Regions from separate parts of the Enterocloster bolteae genome, predicted to be linked through region 3. Evidence: predicted binding sites of a transcription regulator. Region 3 holds the regulator's gene; each other region holds the start of a gene.
What was found. The regulator Rex, encoded in region 3, represses fermentation and respiration genes when NADH is low (regulators of the CRP and FNR family bind a similar motif). The targets are predictions, from matches to a motif close to ATTGTTAANTANTTAACAAT.
Positions count from the first base shown of each region.

Region 1: adhE (bifunctional acetaldehyde-CoA/alcohol dehydrogenase) is a predicted target of Rex. The motif match lies at 5,738-5,757, and genes of this name have one in related genera.
Region 2: CGC65_RS17035 (Zn-dependent hydrolase) is a predicted target of Rex. The motif match lies at 2,296-2,315, and genes of this name have one in related genera.

Region 1 is NZ_CP022464.2:6,538,492-6,546,765, forward strand. Features, by position in the region: gene CGC65_RS30515 (WYL domain-containing protein) at 1-1,051, shown strand, start outside; gene CGC65_RS30520 (WYL domain-containing protein) at 1,058-2,047, shown strand; gene CGC65_RS30530 (hypothetical protein) at 2,291-2,551, opposite strand; gene CGC65_RS30535 (helix-turn-helix domain-containing protein) at 2,686-2,946, shown strand; gene adhE (bifunctional acetaldehyde-CoA/alcohol dehydrogenase) at 3,036-5,648, opposite strand; gene CGC65_RS30545 (ISL3 family transposase) at 6,047-7,228, shown strand; gene metK (methionine adenosyltransferase) at 7,467-8,274, opposite strand, start outside.
Region 2 is NZ_CP022464.2:3,619,114-3,627,387, reverse strand. Features, by position in the region: gene CGC65_RS17045 (M20 family metallo-hydrolase) at 1-402, shown strand, start outside; gene CGC65_RS17040 (PucR family transcriptional regulator) at 497-2,185, shown strand; gene CGC65_RS17035 (Zn-dependent hydrolase) at 2,400-3,635, shown strand; gene CGC65_RS17030 (NAD(P)/FAD-dependent oxidoreductase) at 3,678-4,838, shown strand; gene CGC65_RS17025 (electron transfer flavoprotein subunit beta/FixA family protein) at 4,862-5,656, shown strand; gene CGC65_RS17020 (electron transfer flavoprotein subunit alpha/FixB family protein) at 5,657-6,640, shown strand; gene CGC65_RS17015 (nitroreductase family protein) at 6,682-7,203, shown strand; gene CGC65_RS17010 (glycogen debranching protein) at 7,378-8,274, shown strand, end outside.
Region 3 is NZ_CP022464.2:2,882,817-2,891,090, reverse strand. Features, by position in the region: gene alr (alanine racemase) at 1-307, opposite strand, end outside; gene CGC65_RS13420 (bifunctional ADP-dependent NAD(P)H-hydrate dehydratase/NAD(P)H-hydrate epimerase) at 526-2,067, opposite strand; gene acpS (holo-ACP synthase) at 2,027-2,446, opposite strand; gene CGC65_RS13410 (redox-sensing transcriptional repressor Rex) at 2,467-3,129, opposite strand; gene abc-f (ribosomal protection-like ABC-F family protein) at 3,293-5,245, shown strand; gene CGC65_RS13400 (hypothetical protein) at 5,268-5,504, shown strand; gene CGC65_RS13395 (MFS transporter) at 5,710-6,966, opposite strand; gene CGC65_RS13390 (M20 metallopeptidase family protein) at 6,963-8,159, opposite strand; gene CGC65_RS13385 (MalY/PatB family protein) at 8,198-8,274, opposite strand, start outside.

The DNA.
Region 1 (8,274 bases), 2.9 Mb from region 3:
GAAGTCCAAAAGCTTTACAGACAACGACCTGATGCTCCATTTCTTCATCCTGGACCTTTTATGGGACTGTCCGGAGGGCATGTCATCCAACACAGTGACCGACCTTATATCCCACAACTACGGGGTAGTTTTCGACACCCAGACCGTGCGACTGAAGCTGAAGGAATACGAAACCCTCGGTATACTGGTATCCCATAAGGACGGCAAGACCCTGTCCTACGCGCTTGCTCCTCTCATGCCCATGGAAACAGAACCGCAGTGTGTAAATTCCGGTGACATGGAACCGGATGGGACTGAGGAAGGGGAACAGAACCTGTGGCAGTGCCTCATGACAGCCGTGAAATACTTCCAGGAAGCCGCCCCCTTTGGCTGCATAGGCAGCACCATCCTGGACCGTCAGGATGAATGTAATGACCTGTTCCAGTTCAAGCACCATTTTATCGTACATACACTGGAGGACGGCATACTGGCCGACATACTGACCGCTGTCCGTGAGAAACGCATGATTCGGTTTGAGAACAAAAGCAGCCGCAGCGGACAGGTTTCCACCCTGTCAGGAGTGCCCCTGAAGATATTTGTCAGCACCCAGACCGGGCGCAGGTATCTGTGCCTGTATCTGCCGGAGCGCCGCCGCTTCAGCAACTCCCGCCTGGACTCCATTACCCGGGTGACCCTTCTGGAGCCATGTGCATTTTATGAGGAAGTACTCCGTGATTTGGAAAAGAATAAGGAGAAATGCTGGGGCGTGTCCTTTGGAAGCGGTACAAGCCGTATGGAGGAGGTCTGCATCAAGCTCTATATAGACGAGGAAAAGGAACCCTACATCCTGAACCGTCTTTACCGTGAAGGAAGGGGCGGGGAAATTATGAAGATACGTGAAAACCAGTTTCTCTACACAGGTACATTTTTCGATACCAATGAAATGCTGTCCTGGGTCAAAACCTTTACAGGCCGTATCATGGACATACAGGGCACAAATATTTTTTCTATAGCCAAGGTAACCCGGGATTGGGAGAAGATGTATGAGATGTACTGCGGGAATGAGGAGTAGGATGCCATGGAATTATTTCACAAAATATACAGCTGTTATTACAATGTGGTCCGCCACATACTGGATGAAGCAGGTCACAGCCCCATAACCAGGCAGGATATGGAGGATATATGCCGCGCTTACGGTTTCCAGGAAAGCGCCCTGTCCATCATCCCCAAACTGACGGACAGCACATGGGCCCTTCTGGAAGAACAGGACAAACATACCTTTACGTCCCGTCTGGGCCATGCTGTTCCTGCGCTCCCTCTCACGAACCTCCAGAAAGCATGGCTGAAATCCCTGATACAGGACCCCCGTTTCCAACTGTTTTTCACAGACAGGCAGTTAGAACTTCTGGCCGGGGAATGGGACGGTCTGCCCTCCCTTTACCATGAGGACGACTTTTACTACTATGACCGCTACAGGGACGGGGATTCCTATGATTCCCCCTCCTACAGGAAGCATTTTCAGGCTATACTTAAAGCAATTCGGGAGGAACGCGTTCTTCTGGTTGCCTATGAGGGAAAACACGGCCGTGTCCACTCCTTTGAGACCGCGCCTTACCAGCTTCAGTATTCCTCCAAGGATGACAAGTTCCGGCTCTGCTGTCTCCAGCTCCACCGGAATACGTTCAGCCGCAGCACCATACTTAATCTGGCACGCATAAAGGACTGCCACGTAACCTCAAAGTCATGCCCACCAGACCTTGAATCCCGCTGTTTTGAACCCATCCAAAAGGCCTCGGAACCAGTGGTTCTTAAAATCAGCGGGGAACGCAACTCCCTGGAACGGTGCATGCTGCATTTTGCCAACTATGAAAAGCATACGGAATATGACGCGGAAATGAAATGCTGGATCTGTTCCATCCACTATGATTTGGCAGATGAGACAGAACTTCTCATAGATATTCTGTCCTTTGGCCCTGTGGTCCGGGTAGTTGGCCCTTCGTCCTTTGTACGGCAGATCCGCAAACGGGTAAAAAGGCAGCATGAGCTGTTTTACAGCGAGATTACATAGGGTACGCCGGGTGACTGCAGAAACCACAGCAGCGCTTCCTGCCTCAGCGCCCCCTGCCCCAGCACCTCCTTCCCCAACGCCTCCTCCCCAGCGCCTCCTGCCCAGCACAGGACAGGACTGCGCTCCGCACAAAAATACGCTCCGCATAAAAACAGGAAAAAACAGGATAAATGAAAAAGATGCTGTATGGCTGTCCGGATATACCATAATACATCCGGACAGCCATACAGCATCTTTATTTATCTATAGTTCCTTATTTTCCTCTAATCTGAGAATCAGATTCTTAACAAGCTCTTCCTTACTCTTAAATTCCGTCCTGACGCCAGTAATATACCGGAAAGCCTCCTCCCATTCGCTCATGGAATAGGATGACATGCTTACCGTGCGCACGGCATATATAATATCCTCTATATAAAACGGACTGTGGAGGTCCGAAAGGTACTGACAGCCGGAGAGATCCTGCAATCTGGCCAACAGCCCCCCCTGGGATTTATCTGGCATCATATAAAACTCCTATTCTTCTTTCTGCATGTATATTTCCAATTTCTCCTGTGCAATCTATACATTGCAATTATATATGACATTTGTCGTAAAATCAAGGAAATGCAACCTATTTCTTGCATATTCCGGAGGAAGCCATGGATCAAAAATTAAAGCAGGATTTAAGGATAGGGCCAAACATCCGAAAATACCGCATGCAGTCACATCTCACCCAGGATCAGGTCACTGCAAAGATGCAGCTGATGGGGATTAATATTTCACGCAGCATATATTCCCAGATAGAAAGCGGCACATATAATATACGAATCTCCGAGCTGGCAGCCATGAAGGAAATATTTAACATCAATTATGAATCTTTTTTTGATGGTATCATGCTGAACCACAGGGATAAACAATAACAAAACAATATGAACAGGCCGCCTGTCAAACGACAGACGGCCTGTTCCAAACACAAAGGATAAAGGTATTTACCCGCAATGGGTACGAATTATTTACCGTAGTATGCTTTTAAATACATTTCTTTAATCTCACTCATAAGCGGATATCTTGGGTTAGCGCCGGTACACTGGTCATCAAATGCCTGCTCTACCATATCATCCAGCCTGTCTAAGAAGTCTTTTTCATCAACGCCGTAATCCTTGATGCAGGACTTGATACCAACAGTCCTCTTAAGCTCCTCAATCTTAACAATCAGCTTCTGAACTGCCTCAGCATCATCCTTGGCCTGGATTCCGCAGAACCTTGCGCACTCCGCATACCTTTCACGGGTATGTGGATACTGATACTGGGAGAAAGTACCCATCTTACGTGGATTCTCAGCTGCGTTGAAATCAACCACCAGGGAAATCAGCAGAGCATTGGCAACACCGTGTGGCAGGTGATGGAATGCGCCCAGCTTATGAGCCATGGAGTGGCATACGCCCAGGAATGCATTGGCAAATGCCATACCAGCCATACAGGAAGCATCTGCCATCTTCTGACGTGCCTCAACATTTGTAGGCTCATTGTAAGCGGTTGGAAGGTAATCAAATACGTTCTTCATGGCCTTAAGCGCAAGGCCGTCTGTATAGTCGGTTGCCATGACGGATGCATATGCCTCCAGTGCATGGGTCAGTACGTCAACGCCGGATGCGCTGGTCAGTCCTCTTGGCTGGCTCATCATATTGTCAGTATCAACAATTGCCATATTAGGCAGCAGCGCGTAATCTGCCAGAGGATACTTGATACCGGTCTCCTGGTCTGTGATAACGGCGAAAGGAGTAACCTCGGAACCTGTACCGGAAGAAGTAGGAACAGCAATGAAATATGCTTTCTCGCCCATCTTCGGGAAGGTATATACACGTTTCCTGATATCAATGAAACGCATAGCCATATCCATGAAATCCACTTCCGGATGCTCATACAGCACCCACATAATCTTACCTGCGTCCATAGCAGAACCGCCGCCCATGGCCAGGATTACATCCGGCTCAAATTCTCTCATAAGCTTGGCGCCGGCCTGTGCATTAGCCAGTGTTGGGTCAGGCTGTACATCGGAGAATACAGTATATGTGATTCCCATTTCATTGAGACGGTCTGTAATGGCATGGGTGTATCCGTTCTTATACAGGAAGGAGTCTGTTACGATGAACGCCCTCTTCTTGCCTAAAACATCCTTCAGCTCTTGTAATGCTACAGGCAGACAGCCTTTCTTAAAGTAAACCTTCTCAGGTGCACGGAACCACAGCATGTTCTCTCTCCTTTCAGCAACGGTCTTAATATTCAGTAAGTGCTTAACTCCAACATTCTCAGATACGGAGTTGCCGCCCCAGGAACCGCAGCCCAGTGTTAAGGACGGAGCTAACTTGAAGTTATACAGGTCACCGATACCGCCGTGGGAAGAAGGAGTGTTGATTACGATACGGCAGGTCTTCATTCTTGCTGCATGCTTTAAAATCTTCTCTTCTTCATTTACATTCACATACAGGGATGAGGTATGGCCGTAGCCTCCGTCTGCCACCAGACGCTCTGCCTTATCCAGAGCCTCGTCAAACGTCTTAGCCTTGTACATAGCCAGTACAGGAGACAGTTTCTCATGGGCAAACTCTTCGCTGATATCCACAGACTCAACTTCGCCAATCAGAATCTTGGTATCCTCCGGAACCTCAACGCCTGCCAGCTTGGCAATGGTTGCTGCCTTCTGTCCCACAATCTTGGCGTTCAGGGCGCCGTTAACAATGATGGTCTTGCGCACCTTATCAATCTCGCCCGGCTTTAAGAAATAGCAGCCTCTGTATTCAAATTCTTTTCTTACTTCGCTGTAAATGGATTCCATGACTGTCACGGACTGCTCGGAAGCACAAATCATACCGTTGTCAAATGTCTTGGAATGAATGATGGAGTTAACCGCCATCTTAATATCTGCTGTGTCGTCGATGATAACCGGTGTATTGCCGGCGCCAACGCCCAGAGCAGGCTTTCCTGAAGAATAAGCAGCCTTAACCATGCCGGGACCGCCTGTTGCCAGAATCAGATCCGCATCCCTCATAACCTCATTGGTCAGTTCCAGTGAAGGAACATCAATCCATCCGATAATGCCCTCCGGTGCGCCGGCCTTCACTGCCGCGTCCAGAACCACCTTGGCCGCTGCGATAGTACAGTTCTTAGCACGGGGATGTGGGGAAATGATGATTGCGTTCCGTGTCTTTAAGGCAATCAGTGTCTTAAAGATAGCTGTGGAAGTAGGATTAGTGGTAGGAATAACAGCTGCAATCAGACCGATTGGCTCGGCAATTTTCTTAATGCCGTATTCCTTATCTTCCTCAATCACACCAACTGTCTTGGTATCCTTGTATGCGTTATAGATATACTCTGCAGCGTAGTTGTTTTTGATGACCTTATCTTCAACCACGCCCATGCCGGTCTCTTCTACTGCCATCTTTGCAAGTGGAAGACGCATCTTGTCGGCTGCGCTTGCTGCTGCAAAAAAGATTTTGTCTACCTGCTCCTGTGTAAAGGTAGAAAAAGCTTTCTGCGCTTCGCGCATTGCATTCATTTTTGCATTCAGTCCGTCTACGCTGTCAATGATTTCCGGAACAACCTGCTCGATTTTCTTTGCCATTTCCTTATCCTCCATTTTCCTTGTGTTTGAATCAGTACATTTAGGCTGTACCTGCCTGTCAAGTCATTTTAAATTGTTACTCAATTGCTATTGATAATTAATTAACAATCTCACTGTTTGCATTATAAACCTTCGTTAAAAAAATGTCAATATATAAATGAAAGATTTTATAATTTTTTTTAGGGGGGAACCAGGGCAATCCTCAGACAAGAAAACAGCTATCCCCTATTGCCATAGAAGATAGCTGTAACTAAAAATCGGTTCTATACTGAATGTTGGGGTGTGCTGAAAAGCACACTTCCAACATTCTTTTCGTTGTAATAAAATACATCTATAAGAAGCCTCCTAAACACATTATCCCGACCAAAGTTTAATGTTACGGAGGTGACCCCTTATAGATGTACCCTAATTATACCAAGGCCTTCCTTAACTTGGAAGGTGTTTTTATTAAAAAAGTGGTTCAGGCAGACTCTTTCATTAAAATTTTCATCCAGTCCCAACCGGTAGAACAGACTTGTCCCTGCTGTGGGGCTAAAACTAAACGGATTCATGATTACCGTTTACAAGAAGTCCAGGACATTCCCTTACTGGGAAAACAAGTAATCCTGCTCCTTCGCAAACGCCGCTACCTCTGCCCATACTGCCGCAAACGGTTCACGGAACCCTATTCGTTCCTCCCCAGCTACCACCGCAGGACCCGCAGACTGGCATTTTACATTGTCTCCCTGCTCCGGCAGACCTTTTCCTTAAAACAGATTGCAGAGCTTACCGGTGTTTCCGTCCAGACGGTCTGCCGCCTTCTGGACACGATTTGCTATCCTCCGCCTGACCAGCTTCCACAAGCGCTTTCCATTGACGAATTCAAAGGCAATGCTTCTACCGGTAAATATCAGTGCATTCTGGTTGATCCGAAAAAGCGCCGGATCCTCGACATTCTCCCGGATCGGACCCAGAGCCATCTGGCTGATTATTGGCGGAACATTCCCAGGAAAGAACGCCTGAAGGTAAAGTTCTTCGTCTGCGATATGTGGCGCCCCTACACCGAACTTGCACAGACCTTCTTTCCAAACGCTACAATCATCGTGGATAAATATCATTTCATCCGGCAGATGACATGGGCGATTGAAAATGTACGCAAACGGCTGCAGCGCTCCATGCCGGTTTCTCTGCGTAAGTATTATAAACGCAGCCGGAAACTCATTCTGACCCGCTATAAAAAGCTGAAAGATGAGAACAAACAGGCCTGTGATTTAATGCTTCACTATAGCGAGGATCTGCGTCTGGCACACCGCATGAAAGAGTGGTTTTATGATATCTGCCAGATGGAAGCGTATCGTCAGCAGCAGAGGGAATTTGATGACTGGATTGCGAATGCACAGAGCTGTGGGATCAAGGAATTTGAGGCCTGTGCTAAGACCTACAGGGCCTGGCGAAAAGAAATTCTGAATGCCTTTAAATACGGGTTGACAAATGGTCCCACAGAAGGATTTAACAACAAGATAAAGGTATTAAAACGGAGCAGCTACGGAATCCGGAATTTCAAACGGTTCCGAACCCGGATACTTCACTGTACATCATAGGATAAAAAGGTCGGTAATGCGGAGGCTTATTTGGCATGCCCAAAATCAGTAAAACCTGGAACTAAACATAAAAAGGGCCCTTTTCATAGAATTGGGGCGGGATTTTAACAAATCCCACCCCAACTATTGACAAAGAGCCTAAAAATCAAACATATTCCGAAGCTCTAATCATTGACTCAACCGAAATCCTTTGATTACTTATTAAAATAGGGGGTTCAGTCAAATCTTAAGCGCCTTCCTATAGATAACTTTTTAACAATTCAACCTTATCCAGTCTCTCCCAAGGCAGGTCCAAATCATTGCGGCCAAAGTGACCATAAGCAGCTGTCTGCTTATAAATCGGGCGGCGCAGGTCCAGCATCTTAATGATTCCGGCCGGACGGAGATCAAAATTGGAACGGATAATGTCCACCAGCTTCTCATTGCTCAATTTACCGGTTCCGTAGGTATCCACCATGATGGAGGTAGGGTGAGCAACACCAATGGCATAGGACAGCTGAATCTCGCACTTGTCAGCCAGACCGGCCGCCACGATGTTCTTAGCAACATAGCGGGCAGCATATGCAGCAGATCTGTCTACCTTGGTGCAGTCCTTTCCGGAGAATGCGCCGCCGCCGTGGCGCGCATAACCGCCGTAGGTATCAACGATTATTTTACGTCCTGTCAGACCGCTGTCTCCCTGAGGTCCGCCGATAACAAAACGTCCTGTAGGGTTGATGAAAAACTTTGTGTTCCCATCAATCATATGCTGAGGAAGTATCTCGTCAAAGATGTATTTTTTCACATCCGCATGAATCTGTTCCTGGGTCACGCTCTCATCATGCTGTGTGGACAATACCACAGCATCCAGGCGGACCGGCTTGTCATTTTCATCATACTCCACAGTTACCTGGCTCTTGCCGTCCGGACGCAGGTACTTAAGCGTACCGTTCTTGCGGACTTCCGTAAGACGCTTAGCCAGCTTGTGGGCCAGGGAAATGGGATACGGCATAAATTCTTCTGTCTCATTGGTGGCAAAACCGAACATCATGCCCTGATCCCCTGCT
Region 2 (8,274 bases), 740 kb from region 3:
GCGGATACAGCGGAGTTCACAGTGGATATCCGCTCCAGAAATAACGACAATATAAATGATATTACAAACAGGATCAGAAAGGCTCTTGAACGGGCGGTTGGTGAGTATGGCGGCAGTTTTGACATGGAGAACAAACTGACCATAACTCCTGTGGAGCTTTCAGGGGAAATGCTGGATATCATGGAGAAAGAATGCGGGGAGCGGGGCTACAGCTGCAAGAGGATGTTAAGCGGCGCAGGCCATGATGCCCTGGAAATCGGCCAGGTACTTCCCACAGTCATGCTGTTTGTGCCGAGCAAGGACGGACGGAGCCATTGCCCGGTTGAGTTCACCAAGTACAGCGACCTGGCCAAAGCGGCAGTGGTTATGGAGAAGCTGGCAAAAGAAAAGGTCATGAAATAGCATATAAATAGCAAAAGGACACAGACGTGATATTTTATTATACGTCTGTGTCTGTTTGTGCTATAATTAGGAGGTAGTGTTGGCAGGACAAATGATGGCGGTGAGGAAAAAGATGGGATTAACAGTAAGAGAACTTCTTTTGGCAGAGGAAATGAAGGATATCAAGGTACTTGCAGGCGACAGGGGACTGGACAAGGAAATTAAGGGTGTGACAATCATTGAGGCGCCGGACATCGTAAAGTTTATTGACGGCGGGGAGGTACTTCTGACAGGTCTGTACGCTTTCAGATCCTGTACGGTAGATGAATTCCGCACGTATATTAACGAGCTGAGCAGAAAGAGTGTCAGTGCCCTTGTGTTAAAGCGGGGCAGGAAGGTGGAGAATGCGGACACCAAGATTGAACTGCTGTTCGCGTTTGCCCAGGAACATAACATTCCGGTTCTGGAGGTGCCGTTCGAGGTTTCCTTCCGGGATGTCATGAGTCTGATCATGGAACGGCTTTTTAACGAGGAGGTTACCAGGCTTAAGTATTTTAAGACAACCCACGACAATTTCGCAGCCCTTGCCATAGCTCCTGATTCCACAGGAAAAGGTGTGGATGAGATACTGGATGTGCTCTCCAAGCTGATCCGCAACCCGGTAGCCGTATACAACCAGAACCTGACCTGCCTGGCGGCTACGGACCAGGCGCCAAGGGAGTTCGCCGTCAGCAGGGACGCGGTGCCGTTTGATCCGGGCACTTATTCCAATTACACCTATATGAGGCAGAAGGGAGAGGTCCCCCAGTGCCTGATCCAGGTGAAGATGAGTTTCCGGGAGAAGATATACCTGGTGGTGACAGAGTTAAACCAGCCCTTTGGGACCATGGACTGCATAGCTGCAGAGAGCGCCATTACGGCCCTGCGCTTTGAGTTTTCCAGACAGTACGCGGTTACGGAGCTGGAGAAGAAGTTCCAGAATGATATTATACACAATATTCTCAATGGAAAAATCCATTCCATGGGAGAACTCCAGAAGAATACCAGCCTGCTGGGGGTCGACATCAACGGCAGCTACCGTGTGATTGTATTCGGCATGACAAATGAAAGCATGGCCAGGGGAGACTTTAAGGCAAAGGTAAAAGATATTGATGTCTTAAGCGATTTAATCCGAAGCCGTATATCCAAAGCCAAAATACATAACGATCTCGATAAAATCGTGGTGATACAGGAGGTGGAAAGGGAACAGACCCAGGAGGAATACCGCAAAAGCATCAAAAAGATAGCGGAACAGGTTCAGGCGGACGTGGCCAGATATAACAAGTATCTTAAAATCAAAGCGGGAGCAGGCAGAGTGGTGGACGGCATCATCAATCTTCCGGAGAGCTTTAAAGAAGCCAACGAGGCGTTCATGTTCGTGGATGTGGCGGGAGAGACGCCGGAGGACGGAGGCCCCCAGGTTATGCTGTTTGCGGACCTGGGCATATTTAAGCTGCTGTGCCAGTTAAGCGACCCTTCCATGCTGTTGGAGTATGTGCCGGAAGGGCTTCAGAAGCTTTATAACTATAAGAAACCCCAGAGGGATGATCTGATTACGACCCTGAGGGCGTATCTGGACCGGAATCTGAACCTTTCCAAGACGGCCCAGGATCTTTATGTTCACTATAAGACAGCGGTTTACCGCATTGAAAAAATAGAGAAGCTGACCGGGATTGATTTTGACAATGCCAACGAGGTGCTGGCGGTGCGGATTGGGCTGGTAGTGTATAAGATGATAGAGAATTACAACAAGGATTTTATATAGCAGCAGGGGTTTGTGGCTGTGAGAATTCAGCCTATAATATACCATAGAGAGATAGTTTATCCAGACTAGATAAATTATCTCTCCATTTTTATCAGTTTGCTCCGATGCAATCTGTTAAAATATTATCTATAATGTGCAATATAGATAAGAAGTTCAGGAAAGAAATAAACGGTGTGTGCAAGATTGACAACGAATAGAAGCGAGGAGGGGTTAAATGGATATCAATTTAGACAGGGTTCTCGGACGGCTGGAAGAGCTGTACCAATGCGGAGCCCAGGAAGACGGAACATTCACCCGCATGGCATATTCGCCGGAGGACAGGAAGGGACGGGAGATCTTCATGGACTATTTCCGGAAGCTGGGAATAGAACCTGAGATGGATGCTGCCGGAAACCTGATTGCCAGACTGGAGGGAGAGGATAAAACACTGCCTGCCATCATGACAGGCTCCCATCTGGACACGGTGCCGGACGGCGGAAGGTATGACGGGGCGCTGGGCTGCGTAGCCGGCCTGGAGGTCTGCCAGACACTGATTGAGAGCGGCAGAAAGCTGCGCCATCCGCTGGAGATTGTGGTATTCACGGATGAGGAGGGCTTCCGGTTCGGAAGCGGAATGTTGGGAAGCGGAGCCATGTGCGGACAGGACCTTCATGTCAGCGAGGAGGACCAGGATATGTACGGACAGGCCAGAGGGGATGTGCTTAAGGCCTGCGGATTAAAGGTGGCTGACCTGGGCAATGCCAGACGGTCCAAAGACTCGGTGCACTGTTTCCTGGAACTGCATGTGGAACAGGGGGCGTCCCTTCACAAGAAGCAGATTCCCGTAGGTGTGGTGACATCCATTGCAGGAGTGAGCCGGTTTGAAATCAAGATTACGGGAGAGGCCAACCATGCCGGGAGCACGGTGATGGAGGACAGAAAGGACGCGCTGGTGGCTGCGGCCAGATTCGTGGCCCGGGTTCCGGAAATCGTAGCTGCTTACGGTAATCCGTTTACAGTGGCAACCGTGGGAACCATGAAGGTGGTGCCCAACTCAGTGAATGTGATTCCGGGAGAGGCGTTCTTCCACCTGGAGATACGCGACCAGGATGAGAAAGTGATGGAAACCATAGAACAGAAGCTGAGAGAGTGCCTTGGGGAAATCTGTGAGGCGATGGGGGAAGAATACAGCTTTAACCGGTTCTCCTACCATGAGCCGGCGCCCATGACCGAATGGGTGAAGGATGCCATTGAAGCCTCTGTTAAAGAACTGGATATTCCTTACACGAAAGTCCCAAGCGGGGCCTTCCACGATTCGCTGCTCATGACAACGGTCTTTCCCACAGGCATGATATTTGTGCCAAGCGTGGGGGGAATCAGCCATTCCAGATATGAATTTACAGAGGGACGGGATATCGGACAGGGGTGCAGGGTGCTGCTGGAAACAGTCCTTCGTGTAGATGATATATAAAACTTGTGATAAAAAATAAAAATGTGAAAGGCAGGTAAAGTTATGGAAAAGAAAAGAATTGGTATTATTGGCGGAGGTATTTCCGGAACATGTCTCGGATATCATCTGAGTCTTTATGACAATGCAGAGGTTATTGTGTTTGAGAAGGATACCATCGGCGGAGCTTCCACAGCAAAGTCCGCTGGAACCGTATGTCTCTTTGACGATTCCTTAAGAAACAGATATTGGGACGTAAGGCTGTATGGCTTTGAGTCATATTTAAAGATGGAAGCAGAGGAAAAGGGTTCCGCCGGATTTGATAAAACAGGTACTCTGGTGGTCGCAACAGATGAGAAGGTAGAGGCCACCATTAAGACAGGCATCGCCCTGGCAAAGGCAGCCGGTTATACAGGCGAGTACATAACGGACAAGGACAGAATCAAGGAAATCCTTCCTGACATCTCCACAGACAATATACTGGGCGCAGGCTACACACAGGATGACGGATACTTTGACGGAACCATGATCTCCAACACCTATGCAAAGAAGATGCAGAAAAACGGCGGCGTTATCAAGACCGGTGTAAAGGTGACGGAAGTTCTGAAAGAGGGCAATAAAATAAAAGGCCTTAAGACAGACGACGGACAGGATTATGAATTTGACTATGTTGTGGACTGTACCGGCCCATGGAGCAAATTTACCGGCGAGATGGTAGGCATGGACGTGCCGATCTGGCATACAAAGGCAGAAGCCTTCTTCTTATGCCCTCCAGGCAAGAAATTAGGCTATACCTTCCCTGTGCTTAAATACCCGGCCTTCTACGCCCTGCGCGCAGGAGACAACATCTTTATCTGCAAGTCCCATCTTTCCATGGATTTAAGCAATCCTATGCACGCAGGCCAGTGGGATCCGGACAAACTTCCGGCCACAGGCGGAACCGATGATTACTTCATTGACTTCCTGTTAGATCAGTTAGAGTGCAGGGTACCGGGAATCGTGGACAGCGGACTGGTATCATCCTGGCTTTCATACCGTGCGGAGCCAAAGGATTTCCTTCCGATTCTGGGAGAGACACCGGTGGAGGGCTATATCCTGGCAACCGGTTACGGCGGGAACGGCGTTATCGAGGCACCTGCCGCCAGCAGAGACCTTGCAAAATTCATTATGCGCGGAGAAAAGACACCATTATTGGAAGACTGGGCGTTTGAGCGTCTGTTAAAATAAGAAAGCGGCGGAGAGGAGAAAATATGGATATAGCGGTTCTTATAAAACAGGTTCCTGTTTCCAACGATGTTTCCGTTGACCCAGAAACCCATGCCCTGATCCGTTCCAGTTCAGAAGGCATGATCAATCCTGCGGACCTGAACGCCATAGAGGCCGCCATGGTCTTAAAGGAGCAGACCGGCGGTAAGGTGGCCGTGTTCACCATGGGCCCCACTGACGCGGAGAAAGCATTAAGGGACGCTATGGCCCTGGGCTGTGATGAGAGCTGTCTCATCACAGACCGGTGCCTTGCCGGAGGAGATACCATTGCCACAGCCAAGGTGCTGGCAAGAAGCATTGAGAAATACGGGAAATTCGACCTGATTTTAAGCGGCGCATTGTCTGCTGACGGCGCCACCGGACAGGTGGGAGCCATGGTGGCGGAATACATGGGCATCCCCCATGTGGCTGAAATACAGGGACTCTCATATGATGAGGATGACAAGGACTGTATCACGGCTGTGAAAAAGTACCAGGGTATGGAGTGGAAGATTAAGGCGGCCCTGCCCGCGCTGGTGAGCGTGTGCTTCGGAAGCAATGAACCGCGTCTGGCGACCCTGCGTTCCAAGAGGGCTGCCAAAAACAAGCCCTTGGAGGTATATACCAATGCAGACCTTAAGATGGCGGCGGATGAGATTGGACTTCCGGGATCTCCCACAATGGTGACGGATTCATTTCAGCCTGAGAGTACCAGGAGAGCCCAGATGCTTTCCGGTACTCCGGAGGAACTGGCAGCCAAGCTCAAGGAACTGATTGAGATTGAGAAAGGAAAGGAATAGATGGCGAACGGAATTTGTGTTTTTGCAGAGAATTATAATGGGAACTTAGAACCCGTTGTGGCAGAACTGGTCCGCGCAGCTCATTGTATCAAAGAGACCACCGGAGAAAAGATACAGGCCGCTGTCCTGGCTGAGGACTGCAAGGCTTTGGTGGCCCAGCTGGAACAGCTTGGGTTTGACGAGATATATGCCGTTGAGACAGACAGGAACTGCCTGTTCCAGGACGATGCGGTAAGCCAGGCAATGGCGGAAATGCTGAAGCGCATAGACCCGTCCAGTGTTCTGATTCCGGCTACCCCCACGGGCCGCTCCGTTTTTTCCAGAGTGGCTGCCCGCCTTGGCTGCGGAATGACTGCGGACTGTACGGAATTAGCCGTGGATACCAGGGAGGACGGGACCTTTTTCATCAAGCAGAACAAACCTTCTTTTGGGGAAAACGTATTTGTTACCATCGTGACAAAGGAAGGGGTTTATCCCCAGATGATGACGGTAAGGCCGGGTGTGTACACCCCCTGTGAGGCCCAGGAGGGCAGAAGGGCAGATGTCACATATTACAAAGATATCACCCTTCCTGAATCAGGGATTCAGGTGATGTCAAGCGCCCCTGCAATGAATGATACGGACAGTATCCTTGCGGCAGAGGTGGTGGTAGTGGGCGGACGCGGCGCTGAGAGCGAGGAAAACTTTACACTCTTAAAAGCGTTTGCTGAAAAGCTGGAAGCAGCAATCGGAGGCACCAGGCCTCTGGCAGACACTGGATTTATACCGTTTGAGCATCAGATTGGACAGACCGGGTTTACGATACGGCCAAAGGTATGCATTTCCCTGGGTGTATCCGGCGCCATCCAGCACACGGAGGGCATTAAGGATACCAAGCTCTTTGTGGCAATCAACCAGGATGAAAGCGCGCCGATCTTTAATATCGCGGATTACGGTATGACCTGCGATATGAAGGATGTGCTGGAAGCGTATCTGAAACTGTAAGCCGGCATCATATGGATGCAGCAGCAGAAAGGAAGAAGACCATGGATTTATTAGAGATTATGAGAAGAAGGCGCAGCATCAGGAACTACAGCGGTGAGGAGATTCCGGAGGAAAGTCTTACGAAAGTGCTTCAGGCAGGCCTTTTGTCGGCGTCGGGAAAGGCAAAACGCCCGTGGGAGTTTATCGTGGTGCGCCAGAGAAAGACCTTGGATGATCTCTCCGGATGCAGGGCGGGAGGCGTGAAAATGCTGAAGGAAGCACAGTGCGCTATCGTTGTCATTGGCGACGAAAAGGAGCAGGACGTGTGGATTGAGGACTGTTCCGTTGCCATGGCAAACATGCATCTGATGGCATCCAGCCTGGGGATCGGCAGCTGCTGGGTCCAGGGCAGGCTCAGGAACGCGGATGAGATAACCACGGAGGAATATGTAAGGGAACGCCTGGGATTTCCGGAAAATTATAAGCTGGAAGCCATCCTTACCCTTGGAATGCCGGATGCAGAGGCGCCTGCCCATCAATTGGATGAGCTGCCCATGGAAAAGATAAAGTGGGAAAGATATTAGAAATAGAATAAGATGAGCTGTCAGCGTGTAAACAGACAGAAGGAAGAAGCCGCCGGACCAGTTTGGGTCCGGCGGCTTTTTCCAAGTCTTGTAATATACCCTGGGATGTTGTATATTGTTAATACAGTGCCTGAACCTGAAACAGCCTGACAAGGGCGCATATAGGAGGAATGTATGGAGGATAAGGGAAAGAAAGCTGCCGGCCCCGCAGACGGCATAACATGGGACAAAAAAACAAACTGTATCGACCATCTGGCCCTGCCCGGCACCATTCACCTGGTACCCATGGATTACGTGGGAGGATACGCGGTCAGGCCGGGATTCTATGAGATCAACGGAGCCACCGCCATACCCGGGGGAGTCAATTTTACAGTGTATTCCCATGGAGCCACAGATATTGAGCTTTTGCTGTTTCGGCGGACAGAGGAGGAGCCTTATGCGGTCCTGCCCTTTCCAAAGCATTACCGCATCGGCAATGTGTACTCCATGATTGTGTTCCGGCTGGATATCGGTGAATTTGAGTATGCGTACCGGGTGGACGGTCCATATGAACCGGAAAAAGGGCTTATATTTGATAAGACCAGGTATCTGCTGGACCCCTATGCCAAGGCGGTTACCGGACAGAGCCGGTGGGGGGAACCGCTGCCGGGATGCCAGCACTATAAGGCCAGGGTGGTCAGGGATGACTTTGACTGGGCGGATATGGCCCAGCCCCTGACCCCCATGGAGGATTTAATCATTTATGAACTTCATGTAAGGGGATTTACCATGCACGGATCCTCAGCCGTACTTCATCCGGGAACCTTTGAGGGATTGGTGGAAAAGCTTCCCTATCTGCTGGAGCTGGGCGTGAACGTGGTGGAGCTGATGCCCATATTTGAATTCGACGAGATGCAGGATTACCGGGAGGTGGACGGCCGTAAGCTTTATAATTACTGGGGATACAACACCGTAAGCTTTTTTTCGCCCAACACCAGCTACGCGGCCGGTACAGAGTACAACCGGGAGGGCAATGAACTTAAAAACCTGATACAGGTGTTCAACCAGCACGGGATAGAGGTCTATCTGGAT
Region 3 (8,274 bases):
TGGCAGGGCGTATATCGTACCGGACCAGATCCTCAAAACGGCTCTCATGGGTCACGCCCAGTACCAGAATCATCTTCTGGATGCCGTGGCGGCGCAGGATAATCGCCTCGTCAATGGTGGCCACCGCGTACCCTTTTACGTAAGGATCAATGGCCCTGGCCACCGGAACTGCCCCGTGTCCGTACCCGTCTGTCTTTACCACCCCGATCATGGAAGCGGAAGGAGGCAGACTGTCCTTCATTGCCCTCATATTGGATTCCACCGCATCCAGGTCAATGGATGCGTAAACTCTGCTGTAAGAATTCATTGTTGTTGCCTCCTGTGTCACGGGCCTCTGTTCCGGCCCATTTTCAATCTCATTTTATTATTTGGCGCGGCGGAACGGATGCTGCACCGCAGTTGTCACACCTTGGCTGTCACGCCCTGGCCGTCACACCATGACTGTCACACCCCAGCCGCACACCATGGCCATCACACCCCAGCCGCACACCATGACTGTCACACCCCAGCCGCACACCATGACCGTCACACCATGGTCATCACACTGCCAACAGCATCCGCCAGTTCCGAAGCCAGCAGGCTGTGGGCGCCGCTTTTAGAGGCAGCCGCGTCCCCTGCCCGTCCATGAAGATATACACCCAGACAGGCCGCCTCCTCTTCCTCCATGCCAATGGCTATCAGACCTGCTATGATGCCTGTGAGCACGTCGCCGGAGCCTGCCTTTGCCATGGCGCTGTTGCCGCTGGAGTTGATGTACAGGTTCCCGTCCCGTCCCGCAGTCACAGTGGCGGCGTCCTTTAACACGCAGGTAAGGCCGTAGCGGCCCGCATACTCCAGGGCCGTGGCTGCCAGGTTCTCCTTAATCTGATCGATTCCCTCCCCTGTAAGACGGGCCATTTCTCCCAGATGGGGCGTCACGATAATGTTCTCTGTATAGTAGGAGGTAAGATATGGATGACCCGCTATGGCATTCAGGCCGTCGGCGTCAATGATGACAGGCACGAACGCGCTGGTCAGTATATCCTCCACCAGATATTCCACATAGGGTCCGTTTCCCAGTCCCGGTCCCAGCACCACCACGTCAGCCCATTCCATCTGGGCTTCTATCATCTTCCTGAATTCATCCCTGCCCTCCATGAGCTGGTCAGGGGTGTAGGTGGCTATGATGGCCTCAGGCAGGCGTTCCTGGAGAATCTGACGGTTTTCCTCCACCGTAAGCAGTTTTACCAGTCCCGCCCCTGTCCTGTATGCGGATAAAGCGCTCAGGTAGGCGGCCCCGCACATATTCTTAGAGCCTGCCACAATCAGCACCTTTCCAAAGGTTCCCTTGTTGGAATAGGCAGGGCGCCTGGGTATCCGTTTCAAATCATCATCACTGTAGGTAACGGCAAAATCTCCTGCCGCCGTCCCCTCTGCTTCCTTCACCGCCTCCAGGGCCTGTCCGGGAAATCCGATATCAGCCACCTCCACCCGGCCCGCGTACTCCCGGCCCGGATACAGGGCTGTCCCGGTTTTCTCCCATCCAAAGGTAACCGTCAGGTCCGCCCACAGGGCTATGCCCATGACAGTTCCCGTATCCCCATGAATGCCGGAAGGCACATCCACCGCCACAGTGCTGCGGATGGACTTGGACGCAAGCATTTCGATACACTGCCTGTAATCCCCCTCCACAGGGCGGCTCAGTCCCACGCCGAACACCGCGTCTATGAGAAGGCCGCATTCTTCCTTCTCCCCCTCCTGCCACGGCAGAGTGAAAAGTCCCACGTTGCCTGCAATCTTAAGCTGCGTCCTGAATTCCTCTGTTCCCTTATCCGGATTTCCCACCAGAAATACACGCACCGGATATCCTTTTAGATGAAGCATTCTGGCTGCCGCCACACCGTCGGCCCCGTTGTTGCCGGTGCCGCACACCGCCCAGATTACATCCCCCTTTTCCCACAGGCGCTCCGCTGCCAGGGCCACCTTAAGAGCTGCCCGCTCCATCAGGACCAGGGAGGGGATTCCTATGGTGTGGATGGTGTATGCGTCAATGGCCTTCATCTGTTTTCCCGTTACCAGCATCCTCATTTGGCTGTACCTCCTTTATCCTTCCTTCTCCCACTGCAAACGCCATGGCGTATTCCCTTGTATTGGTGATGGACACCTCCAGACGCTCCATTCCCATCTCCTGAAACCGCTTAAGGGCCCCTCTGTAAAGGCGGACATAGGGTTTTCCCATATCATCCCTGAGCACCTCCACGTCGATGGGCATGAAGGTCCGAAACCCTGTCCCCAAAGCCTTGGCAACCGCTTCCTTCACAGCAAAAGAGCCGGCCAGCTTAGAGGCGGACCCCTTTGCTTGCCGGCTTTCCATATCCGTAAATGTACGCACCACAAAATAATCCTTTTTACAGGCTTTTTCCATGCGTCTGATTTCAATTAAATCTGTTCCAACTCCAAGTATCATGGTGCTGTCTTCCTAAACATTTACTTTAACGCGTTCTTTTTCTCCTCCTGCAGGTCATACATGCTGCTGACCCGGTAGGAAAGACGCATCAGGCTCTCGGACAGGTGCACATTCTCCACCACCACATCCTCCGGTACCACCAAATCCGTATGGGCAAAATTCCAGATAGCCCTGATTCCCGCGTTTACCAGGCGGTCCGCAATCTCCGGCGCCTTTGTCTTCGGGATGGTCAGAGCAGCAATCTGAATCTCATTCTCCCTGATAAACGTTTCCAAATCATCCACGGAGCGAATCTCAATCCCTCTGATGACCAGGCCGATCAGTTTGGGGTTAATATCAAACATTCCCCTGATAACAAAGCCCCTGCGCTCAAAATTCGTATAGTTGGCAATGGCCTGTCCCAGGTTTCCTGCTCCGATGATGATCACATTGTGCTGTCTGTCAATCCCAAGTATTTTGGCGATCTCTGAATAGAGGTACTTAACATTATAACCGTAGCCCTGCTGGCCGAATCCGCCGAAATTATTCAGATCCTGACGGATCTGAGACGCGGTCACTTTCATTCTGGCGCTCAGCTCATTGGAGGATATGCGCTCCACACCTTCCTCTATTAATTCACCTAAATAACGGTAATAACGGGGCAGCCTGGATATGACTGCCTTCGAAATCTCCTTGCGTTCCATGATGTATCCACCTTCCCATTGTGCAATTCTGTCAAAACCTTAATAGTTCTATTATAAACACACGTCAAAAAAATGTCAAACCGTTTACATATGTTCTTGAAAAAATCGTCTCCGTATATTATACTTGGGAGAGCTAAATATGTCGTTTTTAAAGGAGTTTACCATGATTTTATCATGCAGCAATATAAGCAAATCATTTGGAGAGAAACATATATTAAAGCAGGTTTCCTTCCACCTGGAGGACCATGAAAAGGCAGCCATTGTCGGAATCAACGGCGCCGGCAAGTCCACTCTCCTCAAAATCATCATCGGGGAACTGGCCTGTGACGAGGGGTGCGTGGCCCTGAGCAAAGGGGCCTCCATCGGCTACCTGGCCCAGCACCAGGACCTGGACAGCGAGAGCACCATCCACGACGCCCTGCTGGAGGTCAAGCGCCCCATCCTTCAGATGGAAGAACGCATCCGCTCCCTGGAACTGGATATGAAAAGCGCGTCCGGCGAAGGTTTAGAAAACATGCTGGAGGAATACAGCCGCCTGACCCACCAGTTTGAGCTGGAGGGCGGTTATGCCTGCCGCAGTGAAATCACCGGCGTATTAAAGGGCCTTGGCTTTGCCGAGGAGGAATTTTCAAAGCCCATCAACGCCCTGTCCGGGGGCCAGAAAACCCGCGTATCCCTGGGCAAGCTTCTGCTGACCAAGCCTGACATCCTGCTCCTTGACGAGCCCACCAACCACCTGGATATGGAATCCATCGCCTGGCTGGAGACATACCTTAAGACCTACAGCGGCAGCGTAATCATCGTTGCCCATGACCGCTATTTCCTGGACCGGGTGGTGACAAAAATCGTGGAGCTGGACAATGGAACCGGGACCGTGTTCAGCGGCAATTACACGGCCTACAGCGACAAAAAAGCCATGCTTCGGGACGCCAGAATCCGGGCATACTTAAATCAGCAGCAGGAAATCAGGCACCAGGAGGCCGTCATTGCCAAGCTTAAATCCTTTAACCGGGAAAAATCCATCCGCAGGGCCGAGAGCCGGGAAAAGATGCTGGATAAAATCGACCGGCTGGAAAAGCCCATAGACATCGACGACTCCATGGATATCCGGCTGGAGCCGGATGTGGAAAGCGGCAAGGATGTGCTTACCGTTACCGGCCTGAGCAAGTCCTTTGACAGCCAGACCCTGTTCACAGACGTAAATTTTGAAATCAAGCGCGGGGAACGGGTGGCCATCATCGGCAACAACGGCACCGGCAAGACCACTCTCCTTAAAATCATCAACCAGCTGCTGCCCGCCGATGCCGGCGAGATACGTCTGGGCTCCAAGGTGCACATCGGCTACTACGACCAGGAACACCAGGTCCTTCATATGGATAAGACCTTGTTTGACGAAATCCAGGACACCTATCCCAGCATGAACAATACCCAGATCCGCAACACCCTGGCGTCCTTTCTCTTTACAGGGGATGATGTGTTCAAGTTGATCCGCGATTTAAGCGGCGGCGAGCGGGGCCGGGTCTCCCTGGCCAAGCTGATGCTTTCCGACGCCAATTTCCTGCTCCTTGACGAGCCCACCAACCATCTGGACATCACCTCCAAGGAAATCCTGGAAAGCGCCCTGTGCCGTTACACCGGAACTGTACTCTATGTATCCCACGACCGGTATTTCATCAACCGCACAGCCACCAGAATTCTGGACTTGACCGGACAGTCCCTGATTAACTATATCGGCAGCTATGACTATTATCTGGAGAAAAAGGATGTGGTGGAAGCCGCGTTTGCAGCCAGGAACAGCCGTACATCCGCAGTGTCCGGTTCCTCCCAGTCCCCGGACCGGCCGTCCCAGGGTTCCCCAAACGACCTGAAGCTGGAATGGAAAGCCCAGAAGGAAGAACAGGCCCGTATACGCAGGATTCAGAACGAGCTCAGAAAAACAGAGGAGTCCATTCACGCCCTGGAGACCAGGGACAGCGAGATCGACGCCCTCCTCACCCTGGAAGAGGTGTACACCGATGTGCCCCGGCTTATGGAACTGAATAAGGAAAAAGAGGAAATAGCCGGACAGCTGGAAAAGCTGTACCAGAGCTGGGAAGAATTGGCCGAGGAGGCCTGATGCCGCAGAAAGGAGCTGTTCAATGAAACTGAAACGTATATTTGCCCTCTTGGGGGCCGTCCTGCTGGCAGGACTGTTTATTCTGGCCATTGTGCTGGCTGTCATGGGCGCGCCGAAGAATTATCTCATGGCGGTTATCTTCTCCCTGGTGTTCATTCCCATCGTAATGTACGCCATGGGTCTTATGACCAGGGTGCTGAAACCATCCGATCCCCCGGAAGGCATGGATGAGGACGGGGATGCAGGGGATGAGCTGTGACAGCGGGAACCCGGTTCACTGTATAACTACAAAACAAGCTCCCTTATGAAAGACACGTTTCTCTGTCTCTCATGGAGGGAGCTTTTTATATCATGGCAGAACTCCGGGCTGAACCCTGGGCTGAAATCCGGGCTGAACCCTGGGCTGAAATCCGGGCTGAACCCCGGGCCGAATCCCGTGCTGGACTCCGGGCTAAATTTTGGTTTCAGCAGGCCGCCTGTTTTTTCAGGCTGCTTCTCACCAGCCCGTTTACCCAGAACACCCCCATCATGACAACAGACAGCAGGGCCGCGCCCTCATATGGGAAGCGTATATCCGAAGCTCCCGCAGTCCGGGCCATAAATCCCAGTACCAGGGGTGAGGAAAACTGTCCCAGGCTTCTCATGAACATGATGACAGAGCCTGCCGCCAGGGACTCATCCCTCTCACAGGCAATACACGCCTCCGCGTTAAAGGTTCCCACTGCCGAGGCAAGGGCAATTCCAAACAGAACCAGTCCCAGCATGGTCAATGCCAGACTGTTCTTCGCGTACAGGGACAGCAGTCCCCCAATGGAGCACAGCCATATGAAGGTGCCCATATACCTTCCCAGGAGTTTCTTAAGCTTTCCTATGTAAAGCCCTGTCACCAGGGAGCTTACAGTCTGGAAGGACATGATGATCCCCACCTTTTCCCCGCTGATCAGGCCCTCCGACAGAATGATGGAGGAACAGTTGTTCAGTATGGCAAAATAACCTACAAACACCACAAAGGTTCCGGCCCCATAGACCCATGTTTTCCTGATGACGCCAAGATTCCCCCTGGCCCGGCGCGCCCTGTCATCTCCCGCTGCTCCCCCGGCGCCGGTGACCGTCACATCAGGAATATGCTTAAGGCACAGCCACAGACATGGTATTCCAAACAGATACACCAGAAACACCGCCCGCCAGGATATGGCAGCCAGGTACCCGGCCAGCACCATGCATATGATGGATGAGACACTGGACCAGATGACAATGCCGCCATTTAAGCGGTGCTGTTCCTCCCTGGTGAAGAAATAGGACAGCAGCCCCACTGACAGGGGCATCATCAGCCCATATCCGGCTCCAATCAGGATTCTGGTCAGGACCAGGGTATAAATTCCGGAAGCCAGACCGCCCATAAGGCCGCCGGCCAGAAACAGGACCAGTCCCGCAGCGCAGAGCTTCCGGACAGAATAGCGTCTGCTGAGCCATGCAAAGGGAATGGCCACGGCAATTACCATCAGGGACGGCAGGGACACTATCATCTGCACCAGCACTCCGGGCGCATCCGGAAAACTCTGGCGTATGACACCCAGGGCAGGCGATATGCCAGTTCCTACCAGGGCATTGGCCATGGAAAGGCTCAGGATTGCCCACAGCACCATGGACCTGTTTTTCATTTCTGATTCTGTTTTTTTCACTTCTGTCATTTCTACTGCTGCATTGTCTTTCGCGCTCATACATCCTGCCTTTCCAGAAGATGGTACAGTGTGTTAATATAGACAGCCAAAGCCGGAACCATGGCATCCTCATCAATATCAAATCTGGGATTATGCAGACTGGCAGTCAGTCCTTTCTCCTCATTCTTCACTCCGAAGAAGAAAAAGGCGCCTTTGTATTTCCTGGTATACCAGGCAAAATCCTCTGATCCCATCTCAGGCTCCGGACGCTTCATCACCTTGTCCTGTCCCAATACCTCTGCCGCGGATTGGTAAATGGTATCCGTGATATCTCTGTCATTGGCAAAGGAGGGAAACGCAAAGGAATCCTCAAATTCACAGGTGATTTCGTTCATCCGGCTTAAGTCTCTTACAATCTGCTCCAGCCTGCCTGCTATATAGTCCCTCACCTGACCGTCGTGGGCCCGGTAGGTTCCTCCAAAGGTCAGCTCTGAGGGAAGGACATTTTTAGTGGACAGTACCCCGGCGTTTATAGAGCATACCGAGATAACGGCTGTCTTCATGGGCGGTATTTCCCTGGAACCTATATTCTGTATGGCCTGAATCATCTCCATGGCAATGGATATCAGGTCCTTCCCCTTATGGGGCGAAGCCGCATGGCACCCGGTTCCCTTAAGCTTTACCTCGAAAAAATCACCGCTGGCAAAAAAGCTTCCGTACCTGCATCCCATCACACCTGCCGGATATTGAGGCTGGCAGTGGGCTCCGAATATGGCGTCCACGCCGTCCAACACCCCTGAATCCACGATGAGCTTTGCCCCGCCAGGCGCAGGACCTTCCTCGGCAGGCTGGAAAATCAGTTTGACGCATCCGCCGGGAATCTGGTCCCTGTGCTCTGAAAGATAGGATGCCAGCCCCAGCAAAAGGGCTGTATGTACGTCGTGGCCGCAGGCATGGCATACCCCATCCCTGGCAGAGCGGTAAGGCACATCCTTCTCATCCTGCATCCCCAGGGCATCCATATCCGCCCTGACCGCTATGGTATTTCCCGGCCTGCCTGTTTCCAGGATTCCCAGGACAGCGCTTTCTGCAAATCCGGTGTGCACCTGAAATCCCAGCTTCTCCAGCACTCCCGCCACCATGGCCGATGTCTTTGGCAGATGAAATCCGGTTTCAGGACAGGAATGTATATTCCTTCTCCACTCCACCATCCTGTCCCTGTATTCCTGCACCTCATTCAGTAACCCCTGCATCCTGTCACACTTCCTTTCTCAGATCCGCTCACACATCATCAGCCAAATATGGTTTTCAGCCGTTCAAGGCCTTCCTTAAGCATGGCTCTCTGTGTACCGATATTGATACGAAGGA